Regions from separate parts of the Arthrobacter sp. LFS091 genome, predicted to be linked through region 2. Evidence: riboswitches for the same ligand, from Rfam matches in the RefSeq annotation. Region 2 holds a riboswitch; each other region holds the start of a gene.
The links. A riboswitch is a leader RNA that binds a small molecule or an ion and turns the genes downstream of it on or off. The one in region 2 is predicted to bind cyclic di-AMP.

Region 1 (3,270 bases), on a different contig from region 2:
GTGTGCCATCCACCACTGGCAGAGGCGGGGGAACCACAAGCGGCTGTCTAAAGAAGCAGCCTTGGGGTGAAGTCCGCAGCAGAAGTGCCCATTTACGCAAGTCCCTCCTGGGATACCTGTGTGCCATGAGCGCTTCGTGCGGACCGGGTCTTTGAACTCTCTGACCCGAATCCGACAGCTAACTTCGCAGGCTTTCCAGAGAGGAACAGAGTTTGACATCGCAGAACGTCAGGGGTCGTCGCCGCGCCACCGGCCCCGCTGTTGAGCTGCGGCCAGCCCGCGCAACAATGGAGGTCCGGCCCCGTGACACTGAGCGCCAAGTCCGCCGCCGTAAGAGCCCATTGCGCCAGGTTGCCGATTTCGCCGCAGCCAGTGGTGTCGGCCAGAAAGCCGGAGTAGCCCTCGCTGCCACCGGCTTGGCGCTGACTGTCGGACTGCCGGCCACAAGCCCCGTGATGGCAACGTCGGAGTCGGGCCAGACCGAGTCCGCCCTCGCCGTTTCCGGCGGCAGCCAGCCAGAGGTTTCCGCGGCCGCATCGGCAAAAATCGACTTCAGCCGCGCCGCCGTCGCAACCGCAGCTGACCCCGACGGCAAGCTGAAGCAATTGCTCAGCGCCCAGTCGGTCGGCAGCATCCAGCGCGCCTCGTCCGTTGGCACGCTTGCCAGCCCCTTGGACAGCCTGGTCACGGCCTCGCCGTTCGGCTACCGGGTCAGCCCCCTCACGGGCGGCACGGGCGACTTCCACCGGGGCCAGGACTTCGTTGCCCAGTGCGGCACCGCAGTGCATGCGGCTGCCACGGGCAAGGTCACTTTCGCCGGATGGCACGAGTATGGCGGAGGCAACCGCGTGGTAGTGGACCACGGCAACGGCCTCGAGACCACCTATAACCACCTGTCGTCCTTCAACGTCAAGGTCGGGCAGACCGTCACCCGTGGCGATACCGTCGCGTTGAGCGGCACCACGGGCGCTTCCACGGGCTGCCACCTCCACTTCGAGGTCCAGGTCAACGGAGAAGTTGTAGACCCCATGGGCTGGCTCTAAGCCAGTTGATGGTCGCCTCTCGCATTTTGCGACACCCCGTGACCTGAATGTGACATTCGCGTTCAACTGTTGTACCGTACAAAGCGCATCGGCTTTTTAGGGGGCCGATGCACTTGAGTGGATTGCCTAGCTCTGCCACCACTCAAGGTCCGTTCGCATAAATCGTCTGGCAGGGGCGGGGGAACCACTTTTGGTCTTCGATAGAAGGCCTTGGGGTTAAGTCGCAAAAGCTTCCTTGAAGCAACGCGGCCGGATGACTCCCATCCGAATCCGACAGCTCACCTCGCAGGCATTGGGAGAGGCTACCTACGTGTCATCACGCACTACCCCTGCGCGCCACCGCGCTGAAACGGTTCGTACGAACCCCTTGAACACTCTTTCCAAGGCTGTTTCGTCCAACGCCGGTTCGGTTGGCCGTCAGGCCGTCGTCCTGGCAGCAGCTTCGGGCCTTGTCCTGACCGCCGGTCTTCCGGCTACGGCAGCTGATACGGACGTCTCCAAGTCGGAAGCCTCCAGCACCCAGCAGATGGTGGCAACCGCCGTCGTCACCGCAGAGCCGACCGCCACCGTGGCCTTCGAGAGCCCGGTCGTGGCCACCAAGGAAGCCCCCAAGGTTGTCCAGCGTGCATCGCAGGTCACCCAGCGCGCCGCTGGTAGCCAGGACGCCGCAGCAGCAGTCACCGCAAAGTCCTCCGAGGTTACGGACGGTGCTGCAAGCGCTGCTGCTTCGGGCCTCGCCGCCATTGCCTACACCGGTATCGGCCACCCCTACGTATGGGGCGGCACCACCCCCAACGGCTGGGACTGCTCCGGCTTCACCCAGTGGGTCTACGCGCAGGCCGGCATCAGCATTCCCCGCGTCAACGCCTGGACGGCCATGAAGCCCACCAGCAACCCGCAGCCCGGTGACCTCGTCATGCAGAACGGCGGAGCCCACGTCGGCATCTACGTCGGCAACGGCATGATGATCAGCGCACTGAACCCGAGCCAGGGCACTCTCCTGCACTCGGCAGCCTCCACGGGCACCTCTTCCTTCTTCACCCTTCGCTAGAAAACATCCGGTTCGTGGCCGGCCAGCATGCCCCCAAGTGCTGGCCGCCCATTACCCGCGTGTCACCCCACTGCACGCGGATACGAAAAGAGAAAATCATGACCAGTGCAAACAAGGTTGCACGGCATCGCGCTGAGGCCCCCAAGACCAGCTCGCTTGCCATCATCGCTAAGGCTGTCGGCGGCAACGCCGGTACTGTGGGCCGCCAGGCCGCCGTCATCGCAGCGGCTTCCGGTCTGGTCCTGACCAGCGGTGTCGCGGCCAACGCCGCCGAAACCAACGTTGACCGTGAATCCACCGCGACGTCCACCCTCGATGTCCAGGCAGTGGTCCAGTCGACCATCGCTGCGGACTCCACGGTAGCCATTTCCTACGAACGGCCCGTCGTCACCACGGTTGAAGCTCCGGCTCCCGTGGAGAAGAAGGCCCCCGCCAAGGCAGAAGCCAAGGCCACGGAGGGCGCCAACACGGCTGCTTCCACCGGCAACGCGACGCTTGCCGTCAACAGCTCGGCTACATCTGCCAAGGCTCCGGCAGCGTCCAGCGGCCTCGGTGCAGCTATCGCCGCCGCAGCTTACGCCCAGCTCGGCGTGACCCAGGACTGCACCATGCTGGTGACCAACTCCCTGGCAGCCGTGGGCATTCACTTCCATGACTGGCCGGCCGGGTACCTCTCCTTGGGCCGTACCGTCAGTGCTGCAGAAGCCCAGCCGGGCGACCTCGCCTACTACGCCAACGGCGGTTTGGCCGGACAGGCCCACATCGCTGTCTACGTCGGCAACGGCATGGCAGTGCACGGTGGATGGAACGGATCCACCACGGCATTGTTCAGCGTAAACGTCGGCTCCGGGCCGGTTTTCATCCGCGTCAACGGCTAATATCGCACCTTTTGGAACACCCCGCAGGCTTCGGCCCGCGGGGTGTTCTGCTTTAACCACGCATGAACATTTGCCGACACTGCACGGGAAACGACAGAAAGATTCGTTGATACGGCATATAAGTGCTTACCCTTATCTTGTCGATCCACAGCCCGTACATGCAGAGGGCAGCCGGCCCTCGTGCCCCTGACGGGTGCGGCCGTGAAGAGGTACGTGCATGCGCACACTCGTTCTGAATGCTGGATATGAACCGCTGGCGGTAATAACATTCCGCCGGGCGCTGGTCCTTGTGCTGACT
Region 2 (3,270 bases):
CTCGACCCGGACGGTGCCGGGTCCGCCGTCGACCCCATCGCAGCAACCCTCACCCACCGCTCAGCGGCGCTGCAGTCCACGATCGGTGTCAACGCCGCCTTGTTCAGTGCCGGAACCGAGACGCATTCGGTGGTCCTGTTCCGGGAATCAGGCGGGAGGGCAGACCACGCACAGGTACTGGTGCACTACCAACTGGAACTCGCCAAGCGCGCCGGAAGGACGGTGGACCGCGTCATCCTTGGCATCAGTGAACCATTCCAGGTGATCCGGCAGATCTCCAGCGCCTACCGCCAGTCCAAAGTAGCGGCCCAGGCTGCCGCGGTTGACCTGCCGCTCGGCGAGCTCGTGGAAAGCCGGGCGGTAGGGGTTTACCAACTCTTTGATCGCCTTTTGGCGCCCGGTGGCTGGGATGACACCGGATCGGTCCACTACCGGACGCTGGAGGATCAGGACAGGAACGGCGAGCTCCTCCCGGTCCTGGAGTTGCTCTACGACAATGACGGTTCCGTCCAGGACGTCGCAGCGAAGCTCCATCTCCACAGGAGCAGCATCTACAACCGGCTGGGCCGGATCCGCCAGCTCATCGGGGCTGACCCGTTGAGCGGCGCGATCCGGCTTGAACTGCATGCGGCCCTGAAAGCACACCGCTGGGCACGGCGACCCAGGATCTAGGCGGCCTGTGCTCCCTGTTTTGGGGATCCGAGGACTAGGAACGCCTCAACCGCTGGCAGCTCCAGCGGCCCATCCTTCGCCTGAACGTGGCGGTCCGGCTGCTGGTGCAGTACCGGCCATGCCATCCGATCGGCGTTGCCGTACGGGGTAGCCGGGTGCTCACTTCACGGCCTTCTTGGCGGCGTCCAGGATCGCGTCGAGGGCGGTCCCAGTGGATTGCGGGTTCGTTCCGGCGGTGGGGTTCCCGGTGGGGCGCGGCTTGGGAGTGGCGGTCGACGTCGACGTGGGTGTCGGCGCGGGCGTCGGGGTGGTGGTCGGCGTCGGCGTGGTTGTCGGGGCCGGAGACGGCGCCGTCGTGACTGTATCGGTGGGGGCCGGGGCAGGCTGCGTCGGGACGGCCGCGGAGGCACCCGGCGCTGGGTTAGCCGCCGACGGCGCCGCCGAAGGAACCCAAACCGGGGCCGCAAGCGAGACGTGCGGGGCCGGAACCGACGACGGCGACACTTCAGAAGGTGCCTCGGGGACGGTCGCCGGCTGACCGGCTGCCGATGAGGATGACGCTGTTGGCGCTGCCGACGAGGCCGACGGTGAGGACGCGGTGGAATAGGAAGCCCGAGGCCCGGGCGCAGCCGAGCCCGACTCCCTGTCCCCATGGGCGCTCGCATCCTGGGCGGGGGTTTCATGGCCGAAGAACGGCAGCTCAAGGGCCTGGCCGAGGCCTCCCGCCGTGAGCACCAGCCCGACGGCGCCGGCGACCACGGCCATGCGCTGGCTCATGTGCTTGACCGATGCGGCCTTTCGAAGCACGGCTTGGGGTTCGCGGTTGAACGACGACGACGAGCCAAAGCCGGTCCTGGCGGGGACGGGAATAGGTGCCGGCCCGGCAACGTCGACGATGGGGATGGCTGCCGTGGCGGGCTCCGATGGTGTGGACTGCTGCGTGTCCGGCTTGGGTGCCGGCTTGGCAACGTCGACGATGGGGATGGCTGCAGTGGGAGGGCCCGGTGTGGTCGACCGCGGTGCCGCGGCTTGGGCTGCCCGTACTGCCGGGATCGCGGCGGTGGCCGGTTCTGCGGGTTCGGCTTCAGCCCGGGCTGCCCTTTCCCGCTCCGCTGCACGGGCGGCCGCGCGCGTGGTGGGCCTGGCAGCAGCGGTGGGTTCCGGCGTCGTGCTTGGTGCCTCAGGCGCCGTTGCTGGTTCTGTGGCGGATCCGCTGGCTTCGGCCCGACGGCGTCCGGTTGGCTTGGTGCGCTCGCGTTCGATGAGGGCGCGGCGCGGCTGATCCATGGTTGGGGACATGGTGGTTGCCTCTCAACGCCTTCGAGGTTAGCTGTCGGGTTCGGACGAGGCCGTCCGGCCGCCTCAGCGGCTTCACCCCGAGGGCTTGGAAACAAGCCCGGGAACTGTGGGTCCCCCGCCTCTGCCGCGGGTCTGGCGGATCCCGGATTGCGGCAGAGCTCGGCGTCAATCCGGAAGCGGCCCAGCGGAGATACGGGTCGCCCTACGACGGTACATGAGCCGGAAAGTAAAGTCACATTAATGTAACGGACGGTAGGTCGGGCTAAACCGGAGGCTCCGGGCGCCTACGCTTCGGGGCCGGTGCGGGAGCCGGCAGCTGGTGCTGGATCTCCGAGTACTGCCCCCAACACGGCCAAGATATCCACCGCCTAAGACTAGCTTCGGCGTCCGACGGCAGGGTAGACATTTCCTATGGACCTGCCAGTGATGCCGCCCGTCTCGCCCATGCTTGCCAAATCAGTTCCGGACATCCCCGATGTGGGTCACTACGAGCCGAAGTGGGATGGCTTCCGGACCATCGTTTTCAAGGATGGGGACGAGGTCATCCTGGGCAGCCGCAACGAGAAGCCCATGACGCGCTACTTTCCCGAGCTGGTTGAGGCGCTGAGGAAGAACCTCCCGGAGAAGTGTGTGATCGACGGTGAGATCGTCCTGATCGAGGGCAACAGGTTGGAATTCGAGGTCCTCCAGCAACGGATCCACCCCGCGGACAGCCGGGTCAGGATGCTCGCCGAGAAAACGCCGGCTTCCATGGTCGCGTTCGACATTCTTGCCCTGGGCGAGGAAGACCTGATGGGCAGGCCGTTCTCAGAGCGCCGGGCCATCCTGGAATCGGCCTTGGCCAAGGCCGAACCGCCCGTCTATGTGACTCCGGCGGTAACAGACCTCGAGCGGGCCAAGGAATGGTTCGTGCAGTTGGAGGGCGCCGGCCTGGACGGGGTTCTCTCCAAGCCGCTGGATGGAACCTACCAACCCAATAAGCGCGTGATGTTCAAGACCAAGCATGTTCGGACCGCGGACTGTGTGGTGGCCGGGTTCCGCTGGCACAAAACTGCGAAGGTGGTGGGTTCCATGTTGTTGGGGCTCTACGACGACGCCGGTCGGCTGCACCACGTGGGGGTGGTGGCATCGTTCCCCATGGCCAAGCGGGAAGCACTGGTTGCCGAGCTTGAGCCCTACCAGGTGGATCTCGCTGATCACCCGTGGGGCGAGTGGGCCAAGCAGGACGAGGTTGCCGGTGGTTCGCGGATGCCTGGTGCGCAAAGCAGGTGGAGCGGGGGCAAGGACTTTTCGTTTGTG
Region 3 (3,270 bases), on a different contig from region 2:
GATGCCGCCGGGGGCAACCGCCGATTCCTCGCCATCGCGTGGCACTTCATTGTGTCCTTCGTGCTGGTCCATGGGGCCCGCCTCTCCACCTACTGCTTGATGTTCCGGCTATTCTGCCAGAGGTTCTCCGCACTGGATTCCCTGACTCTTCAAATGTCAATGGCCGGGGTAGGAGAAACTTGGAATCTCTCCTTCCAATGCCCACTATTCTCGGTCGGAAGTGCCGAATCAAGGCGACTTCGGGCTATGTGCATAACGGTCCGGGCTCAGTTCAAACCACACGGGATCGGCCTGCTGGCGGACACGAAAAACACGACGCCGGGACGGCTACCCATGGCCGAAAAAGTTCGGTAGTGTTCGAGTCACCGAATAGCCGGGCAGCGTGTCTCATGACACACCCCGGCTGTTAATTTGCGGCCGCTTGGGGAACTCGGACGCGATCCCACGCGATGCCGCAGGGCACACACGTCAAGGAGGAACCAAGCAGTGTCACTCACGCCTGATTCCGGCACGGAACGAACCACCACAGTGGTCATCGGCGCCGGCCTCTCCGGTCTGGCTGTTGCCAGCGAGCTTAGCCGCTACGGGGTGGGCTCCATCGTCGTTGACGGGTTCGGGTCGCTGTCAGCCACCGGGCCTTCGACCCACACTGGAATGCTCCAGCGCTGCGACATCGCCGATCCCGCCATGCAGGAACGCAGCGAGATTCTCCGCCACCTGCGCAACTACGCCGCCAACCATCAATTGGACGTTCGCAGCACCACCCGTGCCGTTCGCCTGGATTTCCTGGGCTCCGACCCGTCGCAGCAGATAGGGCACGGCCCCACCGGAAGCACCGCATCGGCCACCCTCCGGGGCAGGATCGTTTTCGGCCCCCTCGAATCCACTCCCCGTCAGTGGGCGGTCCACACCGCCCAAGGTGTCCTGCTGGCCGACCACGTCGTGGTGACGCGCTGCGCCCAGAGCCAGCTGCGCCGGATGCTGGCAGAACTTGGAATTGCCGTCGGCCAGAATTTCGCCGCGGCAATGCGTGCCGTGGGGATGCACCTTGTAGGCGTCGGAGAACTCATTACCCCGACTCCCAAAGAAGTCCTTCGGCAGGCCAAAGCTGTGGGGCAGGCTATTTCCGCCAGGGTGGCCCTACCGGCAGGCAACGGCATGGCCGGCAGCGGCGTAGCCATCGCCTAGGACGGCCGCTTCACCGCCACTGGAACTTTTGCGCACATTTCTTAACGCCAAAGGCCGGCACCCTCGAAGAATGAATCTTCGAAGATGCCGGCCTTTGAACTGAAGCGTGAGGCTTATGCGCCTGCGCGTACGTACGTGATGGGACCAGTTGCGGTCAACCAGCTGATCGGGTGGATGCCCGTCTGGTTGCCGTTGATGCCACCGCTGATGGCCTGGCCGTTGCCGATGTAGATGGCAACGTGGCCGGACTGGACGATCATGTCGCCGGGCTGGGGGTCACTGACAACCTTGCCGTAGTTCAGGAACTGCATGGGAGCCAGGTCACCAACAGGGATGCCTGCGGAGCCGAGGGCCCGCTCCACCATTGCGGTGCAGTCCTGCATGATGCCGATCTGGGCGTAAGCCGAGGCGACCATGGCTGCGTTGACTCCACCGACGGCCGGTGCAGCGGCTGCGGGAGCAGCAGCAGCCGGAGCGGCTGCAACCGAAGCGGCAGCCTTTGCGACAGGAGCGGCCGCAGCGGTTGTTGCCACTGCTGCCTTCTTGGCTACAGGTGCCTCAACAACGGGAGCCGGCTTTTCGATGACCGGAGCTGCTACGGATGCAACAGCAGGGCGCTCGAAGTTGACGGTAGCCGTGGCGGCGGCGGTTACAACCTTGGTGGGGGCCTCGGAAACGGTCTCGGCGACCGTGGCGGGGCTGGAGTCGCGCTGAACCGGGGTTTCGGCTGCGTGTGCAGCGATGGAGCCGGTCAACACAAGGCCCGAGGCTGCTGCGATAACAGCTGCCTGGCGGCCAGCGCCGGAAGCGTTGCTGGCGACTGCCTTGGAGATGGAGATGAACGGATTAGGACGTACGCTGTCCGCCTTACGACGGCCGCGAAGAATGCTTGAAGACATGAAAAAGCCTCTCCCGATGCCTGCGAGGTTAGCTGTCGGATTCGGATGGGAGTCACCCGGCCACTATCCCCCGCTGTTCAGCGGAAGCATCGTGACTTCACCCCAAGGCACGCTCGAAAGCGACCTAAATTGGGTTCCCCGTCTCTGCCGTAAGGTTTGTCTGCGAACGGATTCCGGACTGCGGCAGAGCTAGGCAATCAGGCCGGAAGTGCCCGCTACGTGGAACAGGCACAGCTACTACGGTACGCGATGATCTCGCCGAAGTCACATTTAAGTAACGAGAACCGGGGTTTTGGCGTGTCGCAGTGACCAATCCGAGATATTCGCAGCTACGTAGAAAAGCCTGTTATTCCGCGGAATCTCCCGCATTTGAGTCGCTGGAGGCGGCGAGTTTCTTCCGGGCGGTAACGGCGAGATAGATCACAAGGCCCACAGCAACCACGGCCAGTCCCACGATGCTCCACGGGAAAGGTTGGGACGCGTCAGCGGCCGGGGTACTGGTGGCAGTGCCTGGCGCTGCAGTTCCTGCCGTCGGAACCGTATTTGAAGGTGCCGACGACGACGGCGAGGCACCCGCCGTGCCGCTCGTCGCCGTCGTGCTTCCAGCAGCGGCCTTGAACGTGAAGGTGCCCTCGATGGGGTGCGAGTCGGAGCTGACGACCCTCCAGACCACGGTGTATTCGCCGGCCGGCGCGCCTTCTCGGATCTTCTGGACCGCCTGGTTGTCGATGATTTCGACGGGCCCATCCGCCCAGTTTTCGCCACCCGCAGCGACCGTAACGCCCGATCCGATGGCCAGCGGCCGGTTGTTGAACGTGATGGAGACCGACGCCGGGACAGCTGCCACGCTGGAGCCGTTGCCCGGCGCTGTGGATTCGGCGACGTCGTGCGCGGAGGCCGGGCCCGCGGAAAACAGCAAAGCGGATGCGAAGGCCAGGGCGGCAACGACGGCGGCCAGAAGCGGGCGGATGGTGCGCATGGGGCGGTTTCTCCTAGTGTTGGCTTCCTTACAGACTAGGCGAATCGTCAGGGGGCCCATATCCGACGGCATAGGATTTGAGGGCACACTCCCCTCGATCCCCGGAGTCCTTCATGCTTAAACAAGGTTCTGCCATCGACCGCTACTTCAAAATTTCCGAGCGTGGCTCCACATACTCCCGGGAAATCCGAGGCGGCTTCGCAA

Region 1: linked by a shared signal. The riboswitch ahead of ACNQOP_RS16415 (C40 family peptidase) and the one ahead of ACNQOP_RS07740 (hypothetical protein) in region 2 are both predicted to bind cyclic di-AMP.
Region 3: linked by a shared signal. The riboswitch ahead of ACNQOP_RS05025 (NlpC/P60 family protein) and the one ahead of ACNQOP_RS07740 (hypothetical protein) in region 2 are both predicted to bind cyclic di-AMP.

The regions. Positions count from the first base shown of each region.
Region 1 covers NZ_JBFPFP010000008.1:195,576-198,845, reverse strand. The annotation lists cyclic di-AMP (ydaO/yuaA leader) riboswitch at 1-208, shown strand, start outside; gene ACNQOP_RS16420 (M23 family metallopeptidase) at 213-1,043, shown strand; cyclic di-AMP (ydaO/yuaA leader) riboswitch at 1,181-1,349, shown strand; gene ACNQOP_RS16415 (C40 family peptidase) at 1,354-2,094, shown strand; gene ACNQOP_RS16410 (NlpC/P60 family protein) at 2,193-2,972, shown strand; gene ACNQOP_RS16405 (HNH endonuclease) at 3,190-3,270, shown strand, end outside.
Region 2 covers NZ_JBFPFP010000003.1:430,371-433,640, forward strand. The annotation lists gene ACNQOP_RS07735 (PucR family transcriptional regulator) at 1-672, shown strand, start outside; gene ACNQOP_RS07740 (hypothetical protein) at 832-1,971, opposite strand; cyclic di-AMP (ydaO/yuaA leader) riboswitch at 1,974-2,119, opposite strand; gene ACNQOP_RS07745 (ATP-dependent DNA ligase) at 2,383-3,270, shown strand, end outside.
Region 3 covers NZ_JBFPFP010000002.1:479,419-482,688, forward strand. The annotation lists gene ACNQOP_RS05015 (universal stress protein) at 1-72, opposite strand, end outside; gene ACNQOP_RS05020 (FAD-binding protein) at 487-1,188, shown strand; gene ACNQOP_RS05025 (NlpC/P60 family protein) at 1,302-2,087, opposite strand; cyclic di-AMP (ydaO/yuaA leader) riboswitch at 2,091-2,283, opposite strand; gene ACNQOP_RS05030 (copper resistance CopC family protein) at 2,434-3,066, opposite strand; gene ACNQOP_RS05035 (NCS2 family permease) at 3,180-3,270, shown strand, end outside.